DNA from 2 places in the Buttiauxella cochleicola genome. Region 1 is predicted to be linked to the other one. Evidence: predicted binding sites of a transcription regulator. Region 1 holds the regulator's gene; the other holds the start of a gene.
The links. Region 1 encodes LexA, which represses DNA repair genes until DNA is damaged. Its sites were predicted from a motif close to TNCTGTATGTACATACAGNA; they were not measured.
Positions count from the first base shown of each region.

Region 1 (19,413 bases):
ACAGGTAGTTTTGTGGGTTGAGATATTGCTGCATACCTACTGCCAGGGTGTAGCTGTTAACATCGCGCAACAGCAACGACGCCACTGGCACTTCGGTAATTGCGGCGATAAACGACAGAATAAACACCACCGCCAGAATCGGTACGGAAAGTGGCAGTAACACCAGGCGGAAGGCTTGCCATGGGGTTGCGCCGTCCAGTGCTGCCGCTTCTTCCAGCGAATTATCAATCGTTTCGAAATAGCCCTTAATCGTCCACACATGCAGTGCGATACCGCCAAGATAGGCGAAGATCACCCCACCATGTGTATTCAAACCGATAAACGGAATGTACTGGCCGAGGCGGTCAAACAAGGCGTACAACGCCACCAGTGACAGCACCGCCGGGAACATCTGGAAAATCAGCATCCCTTTCAGCAGTGTGGCTTTGCCAGGGAAGCGCATACGGGCAAAAGCGTAGGCACAAGTGGTGGAAAGCGTCACGATACCCAGCGCAGTAATCGCCGCGATTTTGATCGAGTTCCACAACCATAACAGCACCGGGAACGGCGGTGGCGTTACGCTGCCATCGGCATGTTGTACGCTGAAACCGAGCGCTAATTTCCAGTGTTCCCAGGAGATTTGATCCGGGATCAGGCTGCCTGTCGCGAAGTTACCCGGACGCAGTGAAATCGCAATAACCATCAGCAGCGGGAACATGATCGCGGCGATAAACAGTAGTAATAAAAGGTGCGTGGTAAATAAACGCAGCTTTTGAGATTTGGGTTGAACCATAGCCATGTTTGTTGCTCCTTAATCAAACTTCATGCGGGTGGCTTTCAGGTTAACAATCGCGAGTGCGCCAACCAGAATGAAGATAAGCGTGGCGATAGCCGCAGCTAAACCAAAGTCCTGACCGCCGCCGCCTTCAAAGGCGATGCGGTAGGTGTAGCTCACCAGCAAGTCCGTGTAGCCCGCAGGCGTGGTGGTTCCAAGGCGATCCGGACCACCGTTGGTTAACAGTTGAATCAGCACGAAGTTGTTAAAGTTAAAGGCAAAGCTTGCGATCATCAGCGGTGTCAGCGGCTTAATCAGCAGAGGCAGAGTAATCTTAAAGAAGTTCTGGAACGGGCCAGCACCATCCATTGCAGAGGCTTCGTATAGGTCGTCCGGAATCGCTTTCAGCAAGCCCATGCACAGAATCATCATGTACGGATAACCGAGCCAGGTATTCACGATAATTATCATTGAACGCGCAGTGGTCGGGTCGCTAAACCAGGCCGGTTTGATACCAAACAGTGAACTCAACATCATGTTGATTTCACCGAAACTTTGGTTGAACAAGCCTTTGAAAATCAGGATAGAAATAAACGATGGCACCGCGTAGGGCAGTATCAGCATCACGCGGTAAATTGCTTTGCCTTTCAGCGATTCCCACTGCACGACACACGCCAGAATCATGCCTACTGCAACGGTCAGAATCACGGTAAGGATTGAGAAAATTACAGTCCAGACGAAGATGGCCATGAAAGGCTTTTGAATCCCTTCATCGTGGAATACACGCAGGAAGTTCTTCCAGCCGATAGTCACGGTGTAGCCTGGGCTTAACTGCTCATTGCCCCAGTTACCGTCGGCATTTACAGACTGGTAGAAACCAATGCTGTTATTCGGGCGGTACTTCACGCCGCTTTGGTTATTGGTCAGTTCACCCTTTTCACCTTCAGTGTAAAGCGGGCGTGTGCCGGAGAACTGGCGCAGGGAGCTCATGGTCAGCGTGCTTTCATCAGGCATTTCAGCCGTGATTTGCGTCAGCGCCGCACGGTTTTGCGTAATCACGCGCAGATTCGCTTTCTCACCCGCAGGAAGAGCATCGGCGTCTTTCAGTTTCAGGTGTTGAACACCACCAAACTTAAAGGTATCAGAGATAAAATTCTTGCCTGACTCGCCGTCAGTCAGCGCGAGTTGCCATTCATCGCCCGCCGGGTAAAGGCCAAAGTTAAAGGTTTTTCCCGCCTGATATTGGCGGTCCATCAGCACCTGCTGTGCGCGTTCTTGAGTCAGTTGGTTGGTGCTGCTGTAGTTGGTGAAAGCAATGGCGATGGTACAAACCAGTGGGAACAGAACAAACAGCCCCATGCCAGCAAGGCCCGGGTAAACATAGCGCCAGGCGTAAGCCTTACGATTTGCATAAATGTATAAGCCAAGTGAGCTTAAAATCAGCGTCATAATGGCGAACAGGTACTCCCCCTGGGCGTACATTAATACGACAAGATAACCAACCAGCAGTCCCATCAGGCCGATGACTGACCATTTCAGTGCATCGCTTTGCCACCAGTGGTTCTTTTTAACTACATCCATGGGGTCTTCCTCTATACCCTTCATACTTCCAGTTGCCTCTTTGTTGGCTGTGAGAACTCGCCCAAATCACTTAGTTTACTAAGCTCATTAGGACTCATTCTCTTGCCGCCTCGGTGCAACTCGAATTATTTTGGGTATCTAATCATATTATTATTTTCCCTCTCTTTTCAGAGAGGGAATTGACCAGATACTTACTTAGTAATACGTCCCTGAGCATCTTTCAACGCTTCATCAACAGTCTGACGACCGCTAACTGCGTTGATGACGGCGGTGCGAACGGCATACCAGAACGCAGACATTTGCGGCACGTTCGGCATGATTTCGCCTTTCTGGGCGTTATCCATAGTGGCGGCGATACGTGGGTCTTTCGCCAGTTGATCCTGGTAGGATTTCAGTGCAACGGCACCCAATGGCTTGTCTTTGTTAACGTCAGCCAGGCCCTGATCGGTCAGCAGGTAGTTTTCCAGGAACTCTTTCGCCAGTTCTTTGTTAGGGCTGGCGGCGTTGATACCGGCACTGAGCACACCAACGAACGGTTTAGATGCTTTGCCTTTGAAGGTTGGCAACAGCGTTACGCCGTAATTGATTTTGCTCTTATCAATGTTGGACCATGCCCACGGGCCGTTGATAGTCATCGCGGTTTCGCCTTTGTTAAAGGCAGCTTCTGCGATGGAGTAATCGGTATCCGCGTTCATCTCTTTATTTTTAATCATGTTGACCAGGAAGCTCAGGCCAGCTTTCGCACCTGCACTATCCACGCCCACATCTTTCACGTCGTATTTGCCGTTTTCGAGTTTGAACGCATAACCACCGTCAGCAGCGATAAGCGGCCAGGTGAAGTACGGTTCTTGCAGGTTGAACATCAACGCACTCTTACCTTTCGCTTTCAGCTGCTTATCGAGTGCTGGGATCTCTTCCCAGGTTTTCGGCGGATTAGGTACGAGGTCTTTGTTGTAAATCAGAGAGAGTGCTTCAACCGCAACTGGGTAAGCGATGATTTTGCCGTTGTAACGAACCGCGTCCCAGGTAAACGGATAGAGTTTGTCCTGGAAAGCTTTATCTGGAGTGATTTCGGCCAGCAGGCCAGATTGCGCATAACCACCGAAACGGTCGTGTGCCCAGAAGATGATGTCCGGGCCATCGCCAGTTGCCGCAACTTGTGGGAATTTTTCTTCCAGTTTGTCCGGGTGTTCGATGGTGACTTTAATACCGGTGTCTTTCTCAAACTTCTTACCCACTTCAGCAAGGCCGTTATAGCCTTTGTCACCATTAATCCAGATGACCAGTTTGCCTTCTTCTATTTTTGCCAGTGCAGAGGCGGAAAACATCATCGTTGTCAGGGCAGACAGAGCGAGGATGCGGGCGCCAGTTTTAATTTTCATATTTATTCCCATCCTTTGAATGGTGGTTTGCTATGCGCGTGGATACATCAAGGTCAAGGTAGTGGCGTTACGGATGCCAGTTTGCGCAGATGGCAAGTGCTTCTCATCCTCCTTAGCCCTACGCCCCCACCCTGGTATCTGTGATCTGCATTCCATAACTGACAGTTATGTGTACCAGAGCACACAAAACCACCCAGAAATTTGAAACCACGATCACGAAAAACTGTCGCGCCTGCTGTAACCGGTTGCAGAAACTCGCTTCTCATCCTCCCGCCTCCTCCCCCATTAAAAACAGCAGGGTGGAGGATTCACGAAATGTATAGATCATTCATAGTCCGACACATCTTGAATCACCTGCCGTTTAGCAGAGTGACGGAATGAAGGGAGAAGTACATGGCAAGCGTACAGCTACGGAACGTAACGAAAGCCTGGGGTGATGTGGTGGTATCGAAAGATATCAACCTCGACATTCAAGAAGGTGAGTTCGTGGTTTTTGTTGGACCGTCAGGCTGCGGTAAATCCACACTGTTACGCATGATTGCGGGTCTGGAAACGATCACCAGCGGTGATTTATTCATTGGTGATACTCGCATGAACGACATCCCTCCCGCTGAGCGTGGCGTCGGCATGGTATTCCAGTCTTATGCTCTTTATCCCCATCTCTCCGTTGCTGAAAACATGTCCTTCGGCCTGAAGCTTGCTGGTGCCAAGAAAAGCGATATCAATCAGCGTGTCACCCAGGTTTCAGAAACTTTACAACTGGGACATTTATTAGAACGTCGCCCGAAAGCACTTTCTGGTGGACAGCGTCAGCGCGTAGCTATTGGCCGTACGCTGGTGGCTGAACCGCGTGTATTCCTGCTTGATGAACCTCTTTCAAACCTTGATGCGGCACTGCGTGTGCAGATGCGTATTGAGATTTCCCGACTGCATAAGCGCCTTGGTCGCACCATGATTTACGTCACCCACGACCAGGTTGAAGCGATGACGCTTGCCGACAAAATTGTGGTGCTGGACGCAGGCCGCGTCGCGCAGGTGGGTAAACCACTCGAGCTATATCACTACCCGGCGGATCGTTTTGTTGCGGGTTTTATTGGCTCGCCAAAAATGAACTTCCTGCCAGTAAAAGTCACCGCTACTGCCATTGATCAGGTGCAGGTTGAATTACCGAACCGCCAGCAAGTCTGGCTGCCGGTGGAAAGCAAAGAAGTTCAGGTCGGTGCCAACATGTCCCTTGGTATTCGCCCGGAACACCTACTGCCAAGCGACATCGCTGACGTCACTCTCGAAGGCGAAGTACAGGTTGTTGAACAGCTTGGTCATGAAACTCAGATTCATATCCAAATCCCCGCCATCCGTCAGAACCTGGTGTACCGCCAGAATGACGTGGTGTTGGTAAAAGAGGGTGCCACATTCGCTATTGGCTTGCCGCCAGAGCGTTGCCATCTGTTCCGAGAAGATGGCACCGCATGTCGTCGGTTGCATCAAGAGCCAGGTGTTTAAGCATTCCCATAAAAAAGAAAAGCAATGATCTCAGGAGATAGAACGATGATTACTCTGCGCAAACTCCCACTGGCAGTCGCCGTAGCAGCAGGCGTTATGTCTGTTCAGGCTCTGGCTGTGGATTTCCACGGTTATGCCCGTTCTGGTATCGGCTGGACCGGTAGCGGCGGCCCGCAAGAATGTTTCCAGGCAACTGGTGCTCAGTCTAAATATCGTCTGGGTAACGAGTGCGAAACGTACGCGGAAATTAAATTAGGTCAGGAAGTCTGGAAAGAAGGCGATAAGAGCTTCTATTTCGACTCCAACATTGCCTATAACTCTCCGCAGTTGAATGACTGGGAAGACACCAACACCCCGGCGATTCGCGAATTCAACGTGCAGGGTAAAAACCTGATCGACTCGTTGCCTGGCGCAAACATGTGGGCTGGTAAGCGTTTCTACCAACGTCACGACGTTCACATGATCGACTTCTACTACTGGGATATTTCTGGTCCTGGTGCAGGTCTGGAAAACATTGACGTAGGTGCAGGTAAACTTTCCTTCGCAGCAACTCGTTCTTCTGAGTCAGGCGGTTCTTCAGCGTTCGGCGATCGCGACCCGGTAACCGGCGAACGTACTTACAACAACAAAGTTCCAAACGACGTATTTGACGTGCGTTGGGCTGGTATTGAAACTAACCCTGGCGGCACACTGGAACTGGGTGTTGACTACGGTCACACCAACATTCCTGACGACTACTACCTGCAACCAGGTGCGTCGAAAGATGGTTGGATGGGGACCCTTGAACATACGCAAAGTATGATGAAAGGCTTCAACAAATTCGTTGTGCAGTATGCAACTGACTCTATGACTTCGCAGGGCAAAGGCCAGGCGCAGGGCGGTAGCGTAAACAACGACGGCAGCATGATTCGTGTTCTCGACCACGGCGCGATCACTCTGGCTGACCAATGGGACCTGATGTACGTTGCGATGTACCAGAACCTGGATATGGATGATAACCAGGGTACTGAATGGTACACCGTAGGTGTGCGCCCAATGTACAAATGGACGCCAATCATGAGTACCTTGCTGGAAGTTGGCTACGACAACGTGAAATCCCAGGAAACTGGCGACCGTAACGGTCAGTACAAAATCACCCTGGCACAACAATGGCAGGCAGGCGACAGCATCTGGTCACGTCCGGCACTGCGTCTGTTCGCAACTTACGCCAAATGGGATGAGAAATGGGGTTACGCGAAAGATGCCAACGGCGACAACACTCGCTTTGCTATCTCTGACTCTACCGGTAACGGCAACTTCTCTACCAGCCGTGGCGATGACGACGAATTCACCTTCGGTGCCCAGATGGAAATCTGGTGGTAATACAGCATTAACCTGAAGTGAAGAAATGATGGGGAGTTCGCCACTGAACTCCCCATCATGATTACCCTCTATGCCAATGCTTGTTTCGATGGAAAGCGCTATTGCCTGGCCAACTTTCCACCGATTTCCCATTCGAGGTCTATAAAAATGAAAATGAAAAAAAGTCTCCTCGCACTCTGCCTTTCTGCAGGGTTGCTCGCCAGCGTTCCCGGAATCAGTCTGGCAGATATCAATATCGTTCCGCAGGATGTTTCTGCCGCGCCGTCAATTCCTGAATCTGCATTACAAAATCTTGTCTGGACGCCGGTTACCCAAAACAAACTGCATACCACAAACCTTGCGACTGGCGGACAGTCTCTGGGTGTCGCTGACATTATTGGTCCGGTAGCGGCTTACAGCGTTCCGGCGGGTATTGGTGAACTGACTATTACCCTTACCAGCGTCGTTGAAAAAGATACGGTCTTCGCGCCAAACGTACTGGTTTTGGATCAAAACCTGCGCCCGGCTGCATACTTCCCAAGCAGTTTCTTTGCCTACCAGGAACCAGGCGTGATGTCTGATAACCGCCTGGAAGGGACGTTTAAATTAACGCCAGCATTGGGGCAGCAAAAACTCTATTTATTGGTCTTCACCACCAGTAAAGATGCACAACAAACCACGAAGATGATTGATCCGGCCAAAGCCTATGCCAAGGGCAATGGCAACGCGATCCCAGATATTCCAGACCCAATTGCGAGCCATGGCACGACGGGAACGCTGAAATTGCGGGTAAAAACCTCTTCTGGTTCAAGCATTTTAGTGGGGCCACTCTTTGGTTCATCTGGTCCAGACCCTGTGACTGTGGGTAACACCGCAGCGCCTGCTACCGCTTATGCCGCACCTGTTGCAGCAACAGCTACTGCGCCTGTAGCCGCTCCGGCTCCTGCCGCGAAAAAAGAACCCGTGCTTAGCGATACAGAGAGCTACTTCAACCAGGCTATCAAAGATGCAGTAGCGAAAGGCGATGTTGATAAAGCCTTGAAACTGCTGGATGAAGCTGAACGCCTGGGATCGACTAGCGCCCGTAAAACCTTTATCAGCAGTGTAAAAGGCAAGGGGTGATGGTTTCCCCGCAGTGCTGATGTTTGAAGTTTGGTGCGCCTCCGGGCGCACCTTTTTTCCTTCGTCATCCTTCAAGCTGACTCTGCGTTGGCTGCGCTCAAAAACCCTCATCACTTACTTTAGTAAGCTCAGAGGGATTTTCTCTTTTGCCGCCTTGATTCAACTCGAATGATTTAGAAGGGTTAGCATTGTTCCCCGGCATTGTTCCCGGCATTGTTAAACGCTTGTGAGCTTTTCCCTGCCCCGCTATACCTATTCTGCGTTACAATGATTTTCGGTTTTGTTTCGGAGAAATTCCCATGTCTGACGCGCTTTCGCCATTGCGCGCCTTACGTTTTGAAGCTGCGATTCCAGAAGGGTTGAGTGCATCACTCCTTGACTGGCTGTTGCTTGAAGACTCAATGACCAAACGCTTTGAGCAGTATTGTTCCAGGGTTACTGCCCGCATTGTGCGTGAAGGTTTTTTCGAATCGCATGTCGTTCTTCCTGAAGCTAATATGTTGCCTGAGTCCAGCCGTTATTGGTTGCGCGAAGTTGTGCTTTGCGGTGACGATGTGCCCTGGCTTTTGGGGCGTACAGTGGTCCCTGAATCAACCCTTGAAGGACCAGAGCTTGCTTTACAAAGGCTCGGAACCACGCCGCTTGGACGCTACCTGTTTAGTTCATCTTCCCTGACACGGGATTTTATTGAGATTGGCCGCAGTTCGGAGCAGTGGGGGCGTCGTTCCCGCCTGAGATTAGCTGGAAAGCCGCTGGTGCTAACCGAGTTATTCCTTCCTGCTTCTCCGTTGTATCGAGAGGAAAAATAATGGAGTGGAGTCTGAAACAGGGTAAATGGCAGGCGTATCAACGTCTGATGCGACTTGATAAGCCAATTGGCTCGCTTTTGTTGTTATGGCCCACCCTATGGGCGCTGTGGCTTGCGACACCGGGAGTGCCTCCGCTAACCATTTTATGCGTGTTTATAGCCGGAGTCTGGATGATGCGCGCTGCGGGTTGCGTGGTAAATGACTACGCTGACCGCAAATTTGATGGTCACGTGAAACGCACGGCGCACAGGCCATTGCCGAGCGGGGCTGTAAGCGAGAAAGAAGCGCGTATCTTATTTGCGGTACTGGTAGTGCTTTCGTTTTTACTGGTACTGACGCTTAATACCATGACGATTTTATTATCGGTGGCGGGGTTAGCGCTTGCCTGGGTTTACCCGTTTATGAAGCGCTACACTCATTTGCCGCAAGTGGTGCTAGGGGCTGCATTTGGCTGGTCAATCCCGATGGCATTTGCCGCAGTGAGCGAGTCTGTTCCACTTAGCTGTTGGCTGATGTTTTTAACCAATATTTGCTGGGCTGTGGCTTATGACACGCAGTACGCAATGGTTGACCGCGATGACGATCTGAAAATCGGCATTAAATCCACAGCCATCTTATTTGGCCGTTATGACAATCTGATTATCGGTATTTTGCAGTTTACAGTGATGGTGTTGTTGGCGGTGATTGGCTGGTTAAACGGATTAGGTGGGGCGTTCTACTGGTCTATTGCGCTGGCGGGGATGCTCTTTGTCCATCAGCAACGGCTGACGGCGAATCGTGACCGTGATGCGTGTTTTAAAGCTTTCCTCAACAATAACTATGTTGGCCTGGTGCTGTTTATAGGGTTGGTGTTGAGTTACCTACACTTCTAATTATACCCATCGCCCTTCAAGTTGCAGGGTTGTTGGCTGCTCTCATTCACCCGAATCACTTACTTGAGTAAGCTCATCGGGATTCGTTCGATTGCCGCCTACCTGCATCTCGAAGTAGCTCGGGTATAAGAAACTAAATGGCGGATGACACTTCGTTTATCCGCCAGATTTTTTACTCGGTCGCAGCCTGCGACGTCGCACTTTCAATCGTCAAACGCACATCCGGCATGATCAGCTCTGCCAGCATCTGGTAGACCTTCATCGTTTCGGCGGGTTCTGCATCTCCGGTGTCGCTGATATAGCCTTCATCACGCAAGGTTAATACCAGCGAGGTGAATACAGCTTTATCGAAGAACTCCGGTGCATTAATGCCATGCAACACCGACAAACGTTGGGCAACGGTGCGGCTTTCGCGCTCCAGCGTCCCACGGTTAATCGATGGATTTGCACTCAGCAGCCAGAAAGTAATCGCGTAACGTTGCAGCGTTTCACGAACACCTGCCGCCAGAAGCTGCATAGTGCGTGAGCGTGCCGGGTTAATCACCACTTCTTCACCCGTAAGGGTAATCAGATCCTGACGAACCAGTTCATTAAGCAGCGCATCCATTTCACTGGCAAGTTCAGCTTTTTCCCAACGCAGGAACAACTCAGACTTCAGCATCGGGTAGAGCAGCTCAACCTGACGCAGAAGCTCGCTGCGGGAAATGTGGCGATGCTGCGTGATAATTGCAGCCAGCAGAGAAGGTAACACCAGCATATGCAGGATGTTGTTACGGTAGTAAGTCATCAGCACTGCCTGCTCACGCGGCAGAATGATGATGTCACCAATCGTATCTTTCTCTACTTCAAACTTATTCATCTGCAGCGCGTGTTCGATAAGCGCTTCTGCTGGCTGGTCTGGTGCGGTAGCGTCCGGTGAATACGGCACATTACGCAACAGGCTCAGGTAACAGTTGAGCTGTTCGGTCAGTTGTTCGCGCGTCAGTGAACGCTGGCGCGATGCCAGGAGCGCGGTACAGCACAGGTTCATGGCGTTTGCCGCGCCTGCATTGTTAATACGCACCATCAGTTCGGCAGCAATTTCATTAACCGTTGGCGTTAACCATGCCGGGCGGATGGCCTCAATCGGGTCGATTGAATCACGCCACTCAGGCACTCGCTGGTTGAGGAATGTCATCAACGGCATTGGTTCGCCGAAGTTAACATAGCCCTGGCCGAGGTTACGCAGCTTGCTCAGCCCACGTACCATCTGCATGAAGCTTTCTTTTTCTTTAGTCGCACCGCGCAGTTCTTTCGCGTAAGTCCCCACTTCCATTACATGCTCGTAGCCAATGTAAATCGGCACCAATGTAATTGGACGTGTACCGCCGCGCAGCATGGCCTGAATGGTCATCGACAGCGTGCCGGTTTTCGGGTCTAGCAAACGGCCGGTACGAGAACGGCCACCTTCCACAAAGTATTCAACGGAATAGCCACGGCTGAACAGCTCGCCAAGATATTCACGGAACACGGTGGAGTAGAGTTTGCTGCCCTTAAAGGTACGGCGAATAAAGAACGCGCCCAGGCGGCGGAAAATCGGGCCGGCTGGCCAGAAATTCAGGTTGATACCCGCTGCAATGTGCGGAGGAACCAGCCCCTGGTGATAGAGCACGTAAGACAGAAGCATGTAGTCCATGTGGCTGCGGTGGCAGGGCACATAGACAATCTCATGGCCGTCATGAGCCAGTTGGCGAACGCGTTCAGCATTGTGAACGTTAATGCCCTGGTACAAACGGTTCCACGTCAGACCTAATACGCGGTCGGTCAAACGAACGGCTTCATAAGAGAAGTTCGCCGCAATCTCTTCCATCAAGGCAACAGCATTTTGCTGCGCTTTTTCATGGGAGATTTTCTTGCTGCGCGCTTCATCTTCTACTGCACGGGCAATAGCTTTTGAAGCCAAAAGCTTATTGAACAGATCCTGACGTACCGGCAGACGCGGGCCAACAGTCGCTAAGCGCTGGCGAGCAAAGTGCATACGCGCCACGCGTGCCAGTTTTTGGGCGATTTTTTTGTCTGTACCGTGATCGGTTGCCATCTGGCGCAGCGAAACAGGTGCAGAGAACCGCACAAAGCTGTCGCGCCCAAGCCAGGAGACTGCGAAGAATTTCTGAATGCCGTTAAGCATCTTCAGTGGCGGGTTAACTTCGCCTTTTTCGCGACCCGGAGAGCGGCCAAACATCACCGATACCGGCACCATCTGCACATCCAGATTTGGATTGCTGCGGTGCAAGTCGAGATAATCATGGAACAGCTTGATCGACTCTTCTTTTGGCGTGTAATAAGTGAACACACGCGGGCCGCCATGGATAAAGACATAGCGCGGCAATACCGCACCGTCGATCTCTAACGGCTCGAGAGGGTCGGGCAAGTTGTGCGCGAGGCATTGCGCGCGCAGGGTTAATAAGTCCGCCTTTGAGTTATAAGGCAGAACGTACATTATTGGGCGTGTGGGATCTAAGCCCAGTTCGGCCTGTGGATCTGCCGGAATGGACTTGCTCTTTACCAGAACGCCTAATGGTAAATTAAGTAATTTGTAGTAGATTCTTGGCCAGCCTGACATAAACGATGTAAAGCCTCAGGTTAATGATGCAAATTCGCCGCAAGAATATCAGAATCTCACCCAGATTTCTGTGGCGTTATAATTTTGACAAGCATTGATGCAAATAATTTGAAAAGGTTTCCTAAAATGGCGAGCAGTACCACTGGACTTACCCGTATCATCAAAGCCGCAGGCTACTCATGGAAAGGGCTCAAAGCAGCCTGGATCAACGAAGCAGCTTTCCGCCAGGAAGGCGTTTCTGCTGTTATCGCCATTGCCATCGCATGTTGGTTAGATGTCGATCCCATTACCCGCATTCTACTTATCGGCTCAGTCGTGCTGGTCATGATTGTCGAGATCCTCAATAGCGCTATTGAGGCACTTGTCGACCGTGTTGGCACTGATTATCACGAGCTTTCAGGACGCGCCAAAGATATGGGCTCGGCCGCTGTATTAATTTCAATTATCCTCGCAGTAATTACCTGGGTCACGCTGCTTTGGTCGCATTTGCGGTGATCTTTCCAGAATAGTTAAGTGCCTGGTTTTTTGCTTAATTTGTGGTTCCAAATTGACCTTTGACTGTATATACTCACAGCATAACTGTATAAACACCCAGGGGGCGGAATGAAAGCGTTAACTACCAGGCAGCAAGAGGTGTTTGATCTTATTCGGGATCATATCAGCCAGACCGGCATGCCACCGACTCGTGCCGAGATTGCTCAACGTCTGGGGTTCCGTTCTCCGAACGCCGCTGAAGAGCATTTAAAAGCACTTGCCCGTAAAGGTGTGCTTGAAATTGTTTCTGGTGCATCCCGTGGTATCCGCCTGTTGGTGGAAGAAGTGACTGGTATTCCACTGGTTGGGCGTGTTGCTGCAGGTGAGCCACTCCTGGCACAGCAACATATCGAAGGCCATTACCAGGTTGATCCTTCACTGTTCAAACCAAATGCCGACTTCTTGCTGCGCGTCAGCGGTATGTCAATGAAAGACATCGGCATTATGGATGGCGACCTGCTTGCGGTTCATAAAACTCAGGATGTGCGTAATGGCCAGGTTGTTGTCGCGCGTATCGATGATGAAGTTACCGTTAAGCGCTTAAAACAACAGGGCAATACAGTTCATCTGCTGCCAGAAAACAGTGAGTTTGAACCGATCGTGGTAGACCTGCGCGAGCATAACTTCTCAATTGAAGGGCTGGCTGTTGGGGTTATTCGCAACGGCGACTGGCTGTAAAATCTCTTTAGGTGATGCGCATTTAGAATGCGCATCACTGCCTTAATTCTCTTTGATCTCCTTCAGGAGAGGTCATGCAATTATTCTCCACAGCGGATCGTGCGCTCTGGCGCCTCGCTTTACCCATGATTTTCTCCAACATTACTGTTCCGCTGCTTGGCCTTGTCGATACGGCTGTGATTGGTCATCTGGATAGTCCTGTTTACTTGGGCGGTGTTGCCATTGGTGCGACAGCAACCAGCTTCCTGTTTATGTTGCTGCTGTTTTTACGAATGAGTACCACAGGCTTAACTGCTCAGGCTTTTGGCGCCAATAATCCCTCAGCGTTAGCTCGTGCACTGGTGCAACCACTATTGCTGGCACTTGGGGCAGGGGTGGCAATTGTCTTACTGCGCGATCCCCTCATTTCACTCGCTTTACAAATTGTTGGTGGCAATCAGGATGTGCTCGTACAAGCACAACGCTTTCTTGAAATCCGCTGGCTAAGTGCGCCAGCCTCGCTTGCCAACCTGGTTCTACTAGGATGGTTGTTAGGGGTTCAATACGCACGAGCTCCGGTTATCTTGCTGGTAGTCGGCAATGTTCTGAATATCGTACTGGATGTGTGGCTGGTTATGGGGTTGCACCTTGATGTTCAAGGGGCGGCACTTGCGACTGTCACTGCTGAATACGCGACATTTTTCATCGGATTGCTGATGGTGAAGAAGGTTATGGGCATGCGTGGTATCAGCTTTGAGATGATTAAGCAGTCCTGGCGTGGCAATGTTCGGCGCTTACTGGCGCTCAATCGGGACATCATGTTGCGCTCGTTATTACTGCAAGTGTGCTTTGCATCAGTGACCATCTTTGGTGCGCGCTTAGGTAGCGAAATTGTCGCCGTCAATGCGGTATTAATGACGCTTCTGACGTTTACCGCTTATGCGCTTGATGGTTTTGCCTATGCCGTTGAAGCCCATTCCGGGCAAGCTTATGGCGCAAAGAATCGCGGCCAACTACTCGAGGTTTGGGGTGCTGCCTGTCGCCAGGCGGGTTTAGTCGCGCTCATGTTTGCCGTGGTGTATGCCCTATTTGGCGAGCAAATTGTTTCTCTTCTGACGTCCATTCCCCAATTACAGCTACAGGCCGATCGCTATCTCCACTGGCAGATTGTATTACCCGTAGTCGGTGTCTGGTGCTACTTGCTGGATGGGATGTTTATTGGCGCGACAAGGGGAGCTGAGATGCGTAATAGCATGGCGGTTGCCGCTGTTGGTTTCGGGCTAACGCTCTTCACGGTTCCGTATTTAGGCAACCACGGGTTATGGCTTTCTGTGGCGGTATTCCTTGCTCTGCGGGGGCTGGCGTTAGGTTGGATTTGGCGTCGTCACTGGCAGCAAAATAGCTGGTTTAACAACGTACAAAGTTAAGCCGTATGGTTAAAGATTCTTAGTTTTCTCCGTACCACCATATCCTTGACTACAATTATTATCACGTCCAGCAGATAGAGTGGTGTTGGCCAAATGGCAGCACATTGGACGTTGGTAATTTTTTAGCAGTTCTTCCCCGAACGATGAGGATATTATTATGAATAAAGACGAAATCGGCGGTAACTGGAAACAGTTTAAAGGCACAGTAAAAGAGAAATGGGGCAAACTGACTGACGATGATATGACTGTCATCGAAGGCAAACGCGATCAGCTTGTCGGTAAAATTCAAGAGCGTTATGGGTACGAAAAGGATAAGGCAGAGGAAGAAGTCGTTGATTGGGAAACTCGCAACAAATACCGTTGGTAATTAGTTTCCCTTAGATGTGTTAGTTCTCAAGGCTACCCTGCCCAGGTACATGGATGTACCGTTCCATTCAACTCAAATCCAACCAATCTAACGTGACTTCTTTTTACTCTGAATGGAGTGGTCATGCCCGCAAGCATCCGGGTGGCTACAAGCTTCAACTTCTGCACACGCGCTGCATAAACCATGCGCCTCAATAACGTTATGATGCAGAGCAAACCCTAACTGGGCCGCCAGTTGGTGCATGATATCTTCCACACCTTCCGCACTACGCTCCTTCACCGCACCACATCGATCACAAATAAACATCGCAGATGAGTGAGTTGGCTGATCGATAAGATTGCACAACACATAGCTGTTGGTGGACTCTACACGGTGTACAAAACCTTGTTCGAGCAGAAAATCGAGCGCACGATACACTGTCGGGGGTTTAGCTTGCGGTTCGCTGGCACGCAATAAATCCAGCAAATCATAAGCACTGATAGCGCCTGCTTGCTGAGTCAGCAAACGCAATACTTCAAGACGTTGTGGTGTCAGGCGCACATTACGCTGCTCGCATAGTTTTTCAGCCTGCGCTAACACGTTTTGTGAAGTCGTGATGTCCATCAGTATTCCCCTGTAGATTAGCCCTACACTTTATCACAACGCGCAAAAAACGCCGAGTGGTGCGCTTAGCCACAACCTTTTGAGATGACTATCCCGGAGTTTGTTATGAATAAACCTGATTGCATTCGCCACTGGAAGGAAATAGAAGGTGACGATGATTCGACTTATCCAGACAGCGCAGAGCGGTTTTCTATTGGCGCGCCACTGGCCCGCAAGCTGGGTCTTAATCGCCTGGGAATTCATCATGAGCGCCTGCTACCAGGTCGCCGCACATCTTATCCTCATGCTGAAAGCAGCGAAGAAGAGTTTGCTTATGTGCTCGAAGGGCATCCACAAGTGTGGATTAATGGGCACCTTTACCCACTTGAACCTGGCGATAGCGTTGGTTTCCCCGCTGGAACAGGTACCTGCCATACCTTTATCAACAACACAGAGCATGAAGTCCGACTGCTAATTGTGGGGGAGGCAAATAAAGCTGAGAATCGAATTTATTACCCGCTAAACCCAGGCTATGCCGCACAGCGACAGGATCGATGGATTGATCATCCCCCCCAATTTTTCGGCCCACATGACGGTCAGCCTTCACGAAAACCGAACGGTAAACTATAAATAAGTTTGCATGGAAATTTTGAACTCATAATCCTGAAGGATAGAAACGGGATTCCGATGGGCGAAACAGCCCACTTTTCAGCCTTTTATTCACAGCAATAGTCCGCCTCTGTTCAGTCATAACTGGCAGGGGCAGTTATTACATCTGATCAACAGACGGACGTGTGGTGAATGAAAAAAATGAAAACTTTGGCGGCGTTTAGCGCCGCATCTTTATTTATGGCAAATCACGCTTATGCGGCGGGCACATGGTCTGAAGCACGAAGTGATGCAATGGGTGGTACTGGTGTCGCTTCCGCGAGCTACGGAAGTGGGGTGCTTACGAACCCCGCGTTGCTGGCTAAGGCTAAGCAGGACGACACAGTGACGGTTATTCTACCGTCTGTGAGTGCGCAAATTACGGATAAAGATAATCTGCAGGATCAGATTGATGACATTAGCGATAAGGTTGATCAATACAAAAACGTTATCGACGATCTCACCCTGCAGGATATCCTTTTAAATCCAAATGGTTCGCTCAGCCAGTTTCAGAGTGCTGCGGGCGATCTGGCTGGTGAGCTGAATGATCTGAAAGGAAAAACGGCAAACGCGAAGGCGGGTGCCAGTATCGCAGTCAGTATTCCAAACGACGTGCTTTCAGTGGCTTTTGTCGCAAAAGCCTATGCGCGTGCGCATGTTAGTTCTTCCATCGATCAGCAAGATATCGATTATCTCAATAGCATCGCCGGTTCTCGGGCAGTGGCCGGGGGCGTTGCGTTTGATGCCGCTATTAATGGCTCCGATGTTATCACCAGCAATCTGAATTCTACTGCTTCTGGCCGTGCGGCTATTGTCTCTGACTATGGCGTGGCGCTTGCGAAGGAGTTTGATCTCGGTGGAGTGCCGGTTTCTTTTGGCGTCACACCGAAGTTGCAAAAAACCTGGCTCTATAACTACACCACCTCGATTTATAACTACGATAGCAGTGACTGGAATAGCAGCCGCTATCGCAATGATGATACCGGTTTCAATGTGGATGCGGGCCTGGCGGCCGATTTCGGCGAAAACTGGACGGTTGGTCTGAGCGGTCAGAACCTGATTTCGCGTGACATTGATACCAAAGATATTCTGATCACCAATGGCAGAACCGGTGAGACAACTAACTACAAAGACACGTACCAGATTCGTCCATTGGTGACGGCTGGTGTAGCCTGGCATAACGATCTCATCACCCTTAGCGCCGATGGTGATCTCACCGAAACCAAAGGCTTCAAAAGCGAAGAAGACTCGCAGTACGTTGGCGTCGGTGCAGAAATTACGCCGCTGCCATGGCTTGCCGTGCGTGCGGGTTATCGTGCCGACGTCAAATCAAACGACAGCAACGTCTTTACCGGCGGTGTTGGTTTTGCGCCATTTAATCGTGTTCATGTTGATTTAATGGGGCTATACGGCGAAGACCAGACATGGGGGGCCGGAGCGCAGCTTAGCGTTACCTTCTGATAAAAATAGCAGTCGGGACGAGCGGGTGTCCCGACGCTGCTTTATGCTATAGTAGCGACCCTTTTTTAACCGTAGCCCGTAAACGCCAGTGCCTATGTCCTCACAAATCAGCCAGACTCCTTTCCAGCCACATCGTTTCTCTATTGCGCCGATGCTTGACTGGACCGATCGCCACTGCCGTTATTTTTTGCGTCAGTTATCTAGCCAGACACTGCTGTACACCGAAATGGTGACAACCGGTGCAATTATTCATGGCAAAGGGGACTATCTGGCGTACAGCGAAGACGAGCATCCTATCGCGCTGCAATTAGGCGGTAGCGATCCGGCTGCATTGGCTATTTGCGCGAAACTGGCGCAAGAGCGCGGCTACGATGAAATTAACCTGAACGTGGGTTGCCCGTCAGATCGTGTGCAAAATGGCATGTTTGGCGCGTGTTTAATGGCGGACGCGCAGCGCGTTGCCGATTGTATTAAAGCGATGCGTGATGTGGTTTCTATTCCGGTTACTGTCAAAACGCGTATCGGCATTGACGACCAGGATAGCTACGAATTTCTCTGCGATTTTATTGGCACGGTAGCCGGGAAGGGTGAATGCGAGATGTTTATCATCCACGCCCGTAAAGCCTGGCTTTCTGGTTTAAGCCCGAAAGAAAACCGTGAAATTCCACCGCTGGATTACCCGCGTGTTTATCAGTTAAAGCGTGATTTCCCGCATCTGACGATGGCGATTAACGGTGGAATTAAAACGCTGGAAGAAGCTAAAACGCATCTGGAACATATGGACGGCGTAATGGTGGGGCGCGAAGCCTATCAAAACCCTGGCCTGCTGACGGCGGTTGACCGGGAGATTTTTGGTATTGATTCGCCGGAAATCGACACCGTTGCAGCGGTTCGTGCCATGTATCCGTACATTGAGCGTGAACTGGCAAACGGCACTTATTTAGGCCATGTCACTCGCCATATGTTGGGACTTTTCCAGGGTATTCCGGGTGCGCGCCAATGGCGTCGTTATCTGAGTGAAAATGCCCATAAAGCCGGTGCAGGAATCGACGTTGTGGAACATGCTTTGTCGTTGGTTGCGGATAAGCGCTAAATTTTAGCAGCAATAACCGTGTGAATTGCTCAGGTATTGCGGAGTTGATCACAACCTCGCATCTTTCTGGCTAAGTTCGCGGGCTGTGGGATATCAATTATTTACCAAACCTGACATTATTACCGGGTTGCAAAAAAACGAATTCATCGCGCTGTACCCTACATACAGAGCGAACAAAAAAGAATGGGCTTCCCTCGGGAGGCCCAAATTCTTTTATGGAATCAGCAAACTAGAACCTTGCGTGCTGCGGCTCTCAAGTGTTGCATGAGCCAGTGCAGCATCGCTCAGGGCAAACTTCTGGCTATCCGCCACATCCACTTTTATCACGCCGCTGGCAATCAACGAGAACAGCTCGTTGCACGCTTCTTCCAGCTCTTCACGCGTGGTGACGTAACCATTTAGTGACGGACGCGTAACATACAGCGAGCCTTTCTGGTTCAGGATCCCCAGATTCACGCCCGTCACCGGGCCGGAAGAGTTCCCAAAACTCACCATCAAACCTTGCCGTTGCAGGCAATCGAGCGACGATTCCCAAGTATCTTTCCCGACCGAGTCATAAACCACCGCCACTTTCTTGCCGCCGGTTATCTCTTTCACGCGTTCGACAAGATTCTCTTCGCGATAGTTAATGGTTTGCCAGGCTCCGGCTTTTTTGGCGCTTTCTGCTTTTTGCGCAGA
Region 1 is NZ_JAJSOU010000009.1:27,792-47,204, forward strand. Features, by position in the region: gene malG (maltose ABC transporter permease MalG) at 1-778, opposite strand, end outside; gene malF (maltose ABC transporter permease MalF) at 791-2,335, opposite strand; gene malE (maltose/maltodextrin ABC transporter substrate-binding protein MalE) at 2,527-3,717, opposite strand; gene malK (maltose/maltodextrin ABC transporter ATP-binding protein MalK) at 4,111-5,220, shown strand; gene LVQ79_RS13435 (maltoporin) at 5,266-6,582, shown strand; gene malM (maltose operon protein MalM) at 6,730-7,683, shown strand; gene ubiC (chorismate lyase) at 7,983-8,492, shown strand; gene ubiA (4-hydroxybenzoate octaprenyltransferase) at 8,492-9,364, shown strand; gene plsB (glycerol-3-phosphate 1-O-acyltransferase PlsB) at 9,537-11,966, opposite strand; gene LVQ79_RS13460 (diacylglycerol kinase) at 12,093-12,461, shown strand; gene lexA (transcriptional repressor LexA) at 12,570-13,178, shown strand; gene dinF (MATE family efflux transporter DinF) at 13,253-14,584, shown strand; gene LVQ79_RS13475 (CsbD family protein) at 14,742-14,951, shown strand; gene zur (zinc uptake transcriptional repressor Zur) at 15,039-15,554, opposite strand; gene LVQ79_RS13485 (cupin domain-containing protein) at 15,660-16,163, shown strand; gene LVQ79_RS13490 (conjugal transfer protein TraF) at 16,335-17,642, shown strand; gene dusA (tRNA dihydrouridine(20/20a) synthase DusA) at 17,737-18,735, shown strand; gene LVQ79_RS13500 (quinone oxidoreductase) at 18,949-19,413, opposite strand, start outside.

Region 2 (4,496 bases), on a different contig from region 1:
GTGAAATTATCCCAGCCAGTTATTAACGGCTTAAAAATGTTCAAAGGGGTTTTGGTTGCGCGAGATTATAGAGATCTGACGCACTAAAAACCAGTACTGTAGGCCTGTCTCCCTCGTTTTTACGTGCTTTAGGTCGTCACAGCCTTAGTTATAGTGGTATTCTCAGGCCAGCGCACAATGCTTACTTGTGTTGTATTTCATTAAGATCAATCCTGCGCTCTGCGAACCAAAATTGTCAGCAGAGTCGATGTCAAGGAGACTTATCGTGTCTGAATTGTCTCAATTATCTCCGCAGCCGCTGTGGGATATTTTTGCCAAAATCTGTTCTATTCCGCACCCTTCTTATCATGAAGAACAACTCGCGGAACATATTCTGTCCTGGGCAAAAGAAAAAGGCCTGCATGTTGAGCGCGACCAGGTTGGTAATATCCTGATCCGCAAACCTGCAACAGCTGGTATGGAAAACCGTAAAGCGGTCGTCCTGCAAGCTCACCTTGATATGGTGCCGCAGAAAAATAACGACACTGTTCATGATTTCACCAAAGACCCGATTCAGCCGTATATCGATGGAGAGTGGGTTAAAGCGCGCGGCACTACGCTGGGTGCGGATAACGGTATCGGTATGGCGTCTGCATTGGCAGTGCTGGCTGATGATTCCGTGTCTCATGGCCCGTTAGAAGTCCTGCTGACCATGACCGAAGAAGCGGGTATGGATGGTGCTTTTGGCCTGCAAGCTGGCTGGTTACAAGCTGATATCCTGATCAACACCGATTCTGAAGAAGAAGGTGAGATCTATATGGGTTGTGCTGGCGGGATTGATTTTATCTCCACGCTGCCACTGCAACGTGAAGCGATTCCAGCAGGTTACGAAACCTACAAACTGACCATCAAAGGTCTGAAAGGTGGTCACTCTGGCGCTGAGATCCATTTAGGTTTGGGCAATGCAAACAAATTGCTGGCGCGTTTCCTGTTCGCTCACGCAGCAGAACTGGATGCTCGTCTGATTGATCTGAACGGCGGTACGCTGCGTAACGCAATCCCTCGTGAAGGTTCAGCTATCCTTGCTGTACCTGCCGATAAAGCAGCACAACTCAAGCAATTGGCAGCGCAGTTCTTGTCAATTCTGCAAAATGAGCTGGGTGCCGTTGAAAAAAACACCACCGTTCTGGTTGAAGCGACCAGCACAGACAAATCTGCGCTGACAGTAAAAAGCCGCGAAGCTTTCATTAACTTGCTCAACGCAATGCCGAACGGCGTTATCCGCAATTCCGACGCTGTAAAAGGCGTAGTTGAAACCTCACTGAACGTGGGTGTGGTGACAATGACTGACGAAAGCGCAGAAATCATCTGCCTGATTCGTTCGTTGATTGATAGCGGTAAAGATTATGTGGTGGGCATGCTTCACGCACTGGGTCAGCTTGCTGGTGCAGAAAGTGTTGCCAAAGGCAGCTACCCTGGCTGGCAGCCGGATGCTAAATCCCCGGTAATGGCACTGGTTCGTGAAACTTACGAAAAGCTGTTCAACAAGACGCCAAACATCATGGTTATCCATGCCGGTCTGGAATGTGGTCTGTTCAAGAAGCCTTACCCTGAGATGGATATGGTTTCTATTGGGCCGACCATTACAGGTCCGCACTCGCCTGATGAACAAGTTCATGTTGCAAGCGTTGGCCAATACTGGATCCTGCTGACTGAGTTACTGAAAGCGATTCCAGCTAAATAAGCCAAATACATGTTGATCAAAACCCTCTCATTGAGAGGGTTTTTTTATAATCCCAGAACCAGTTGACGCTCCAACTGTGGGTCAAGTAACGTGACATGCAGCCCCACCAGCCTTACGCCTCGCCCTCCCCGGCGCTCTTCCCATGTTTTCTTCGCCGTTGCGATTAAATCGGCTTTATTTAGTTGCGGCCAGACATGTTCCTGAGTGGTTTGCTGGAAATCATTAAACTTGAGTTTGACTCCCTGACGAGCAATCAATAAATCTGGTTTCACCTTTTTCAGCCGTCGCTCAAGTTCAGCATAAAGCTGCTCAATAATGGCTTCACACTCACGCCATTCATGAATGTCTTCGGCCAATGTTTTCTCTACTCCAACAGATTTGCGCTGCCGTTCATTGTTTATCTCCCGCTCGTCAATGCCCTGGCTTCGCTCCCACAGTACCCGCCCAAATTTCCCAAAACGTTTGAGTAACGAGGCTAAATCAGTTTTTTGTACATCGGCACAGGTGCGCAGCCCCAGGCTTTCCAGTTTTCCAGCGGTGACTTTGCCCACGCCTGGAATCTTACCCAACGGCAAGGTTGCTAAAAATTCAGGGATTTCATCGGGCGTAATGACGTACTGCCCGTTAGGCTTATTAAGATCGGAAGCAATTTTGGCGAGAAATTTTACCGGGGCTATCCCCGCAGAGGCTGTGAGATTAAGTTCGTCGGAAATAGACTGGCGGATTTCCTTCGCCATCAATGTTGCGGAGCCTTGGCAGTTCAGGCTATCGGTAACATCCAGATAAGCCTCATCAAGCGATAGCGGTTCAATAAGATTGGTGTAGCGGCTAAATATCTCACGAATATGATTTGATGCATCTTTGTATGCGTCAAAACGCCCAGGCAGAAGTGTCAGGTGTGGGCATAATTTGAGTGCCATTGCAGTCGACATTGCGCTGTGTACACCGAATTTTCGTGCTGGGTAATTTGCGGTACTGATCACTCCACGTCGCTGCGCGCTGCCGCCAATCGCTAGCGGGATATCCCGCAAGTTGGGGTTATCACGCATCTCCACCGCTGCAAAAAAGCAGTCCATATCGACATGAATGATTTTACGCATACTTTTTCACACCAGTTATTTTACTGGATAAGTATACAGTCAATTAATAAAGAGTGGAAAGTGTGGAGCGAAGAAAACCTCCCGGCGATGCGGGAGGTTTCAGAAGGCTTACAAGATGCGGTTTTGCTGAAATTTTGCCTGCCGCTCCGCTCTCGCGATTCGCTTCTTACGCGCATCGCAAGGTTCAGGGCAGTTGCAGACTTTCTCCATGCCGAGCGCGGCAATACCACCGCAGCTACCCTGAAGCGCTTTACGCTTCACGATAACGCCGAGCGACATACCGAATATCACCAGAATAAAAATGGCGAAGGTGGCTAAAAATACCGTCAGCATAATGGCTCCCGTCAGCCGCCAAAGTCGTCGAGCATGATATTTTCATCCTCAACGCCCAGGTCTTTGAGCATTTTGATCACCGCTGCGTTCATCATTGGCGGCCCACACATATAGAATTCACAATCTTCCGGCGCCGGATGGCTACGTAGATAGTTTTCCAGCAATACGTTGTGAATGAAGCCGGTATAGCCCGTCCAGTTATCTTCTGGCTGTGGATCAGAAAGCGCCACATTAAAGCTAAAGTTCGGGTTCTCCTGCGCCAGCTTTTCAAACTCTTCTTCGTAGAACATTTCACGTAAAGAACGAGCGCCATACCAGAAGCTGATTTTGCGGGTGCTGTGCAGGCGTTTGAGCTGGTCAAAGATGTGTGAACGCATTGGTGCCATACCCGCACCACCGCCAATAAACACCATTTCAGCGTCCGTTTCTTTGGCAAAGAACTCACCAAATGGCCCGGAAATTGTCACTTTATCGCCCGCTTTCAGCGACCAGATATACGAGGACATAATCCCCGGAGGAGCATCTGGTACATTCGGCGGAGGTGTCGCGATACGCACGTTCAGCATGATAATGCCTGCTTCGTCCGGATAGTTCGCCATGGAATATGCACGAACACAGGGTTCTTTCACCACAGATTTGAAGCGGAACAGGTTGAACTTGTCCCAGTCACCACGGTATTCCTGTGGAACATCGAAGTCTTGATAGTTAACTTCATGCGGCGGGCTTTCAATCTGGATATAGCCACCAGCACGGAACGGCACCACGTCGCCGTCAGGAATACGCAGCTTGAGCTCTTTGATGAAAGTCGCTTTGTTATCATTAGAGATAACTTCACACTCCCATTTTTTCACGCCGAATATCTCTTCCGGCAGCTCAATTTTCATGTCCTGTTTCACAGCGACCTGACAGGCAAGACGGCAACCCTCTTTCGCTTCACGCTTGGTGATATGCGAAAGCTCGGTCGGTAGAATATCGCCACCACCTTCTTTAATGGTCACACGGCATTGCCCGCACGAACCACCACCGCCACAAGCCGAGGAGATGAAAATCCCCTGATTTGAAAGCGTGTTAAGCAGCTTGTCCCCAGCCGGAGCATGGAACTGCTTATCGGCTTCGTTGTTAATTTCAATCAGCACATCGCCGGAGTTCACAAGCTTTGATTTGGCAAACAGAATCAACAGCGCCAGTGCCAGAACGATTAGCGTGAACATCACCACGCCAAGAATAATTTCCATACGTTTTCGCCCTTATAGCTGCACACCGGAGAATGACATGAAGCCCAGCGCCATTAATCCAGTGGTGATAAAGGTAATTCCTAAGCCGCGCAATCCTGCGGGCAC
Region 2 is NZ_JAJSOU010000003.1:32,078-36,573, reverse strand. Features, by position in the region: gene pepD (beta-Ala-His dipeptidase) at 266-1,723, shown strand; gene dinB (DNA polymerase IV) at 1,768-2,823, opposite strand; gene nqrM ((Na+)-NQR maturation NqrM) at 2,932-3,156, opposite strand; gene nqrF (NADH:ubiquinone reductase (Na(+)-transporting) subunit F) at 3,168-4,391, opposite strand; gene nqrE (NADH:ubiquinone reductase (Na(+)-transporting) subunit E) at 4,404-4,496, opposite strand, start outside.
Region 2: a site for LexA is predicted at 2,845-2,864, ahead of dinB (DNA polymerase IV). Genes of this name have one in related genera too.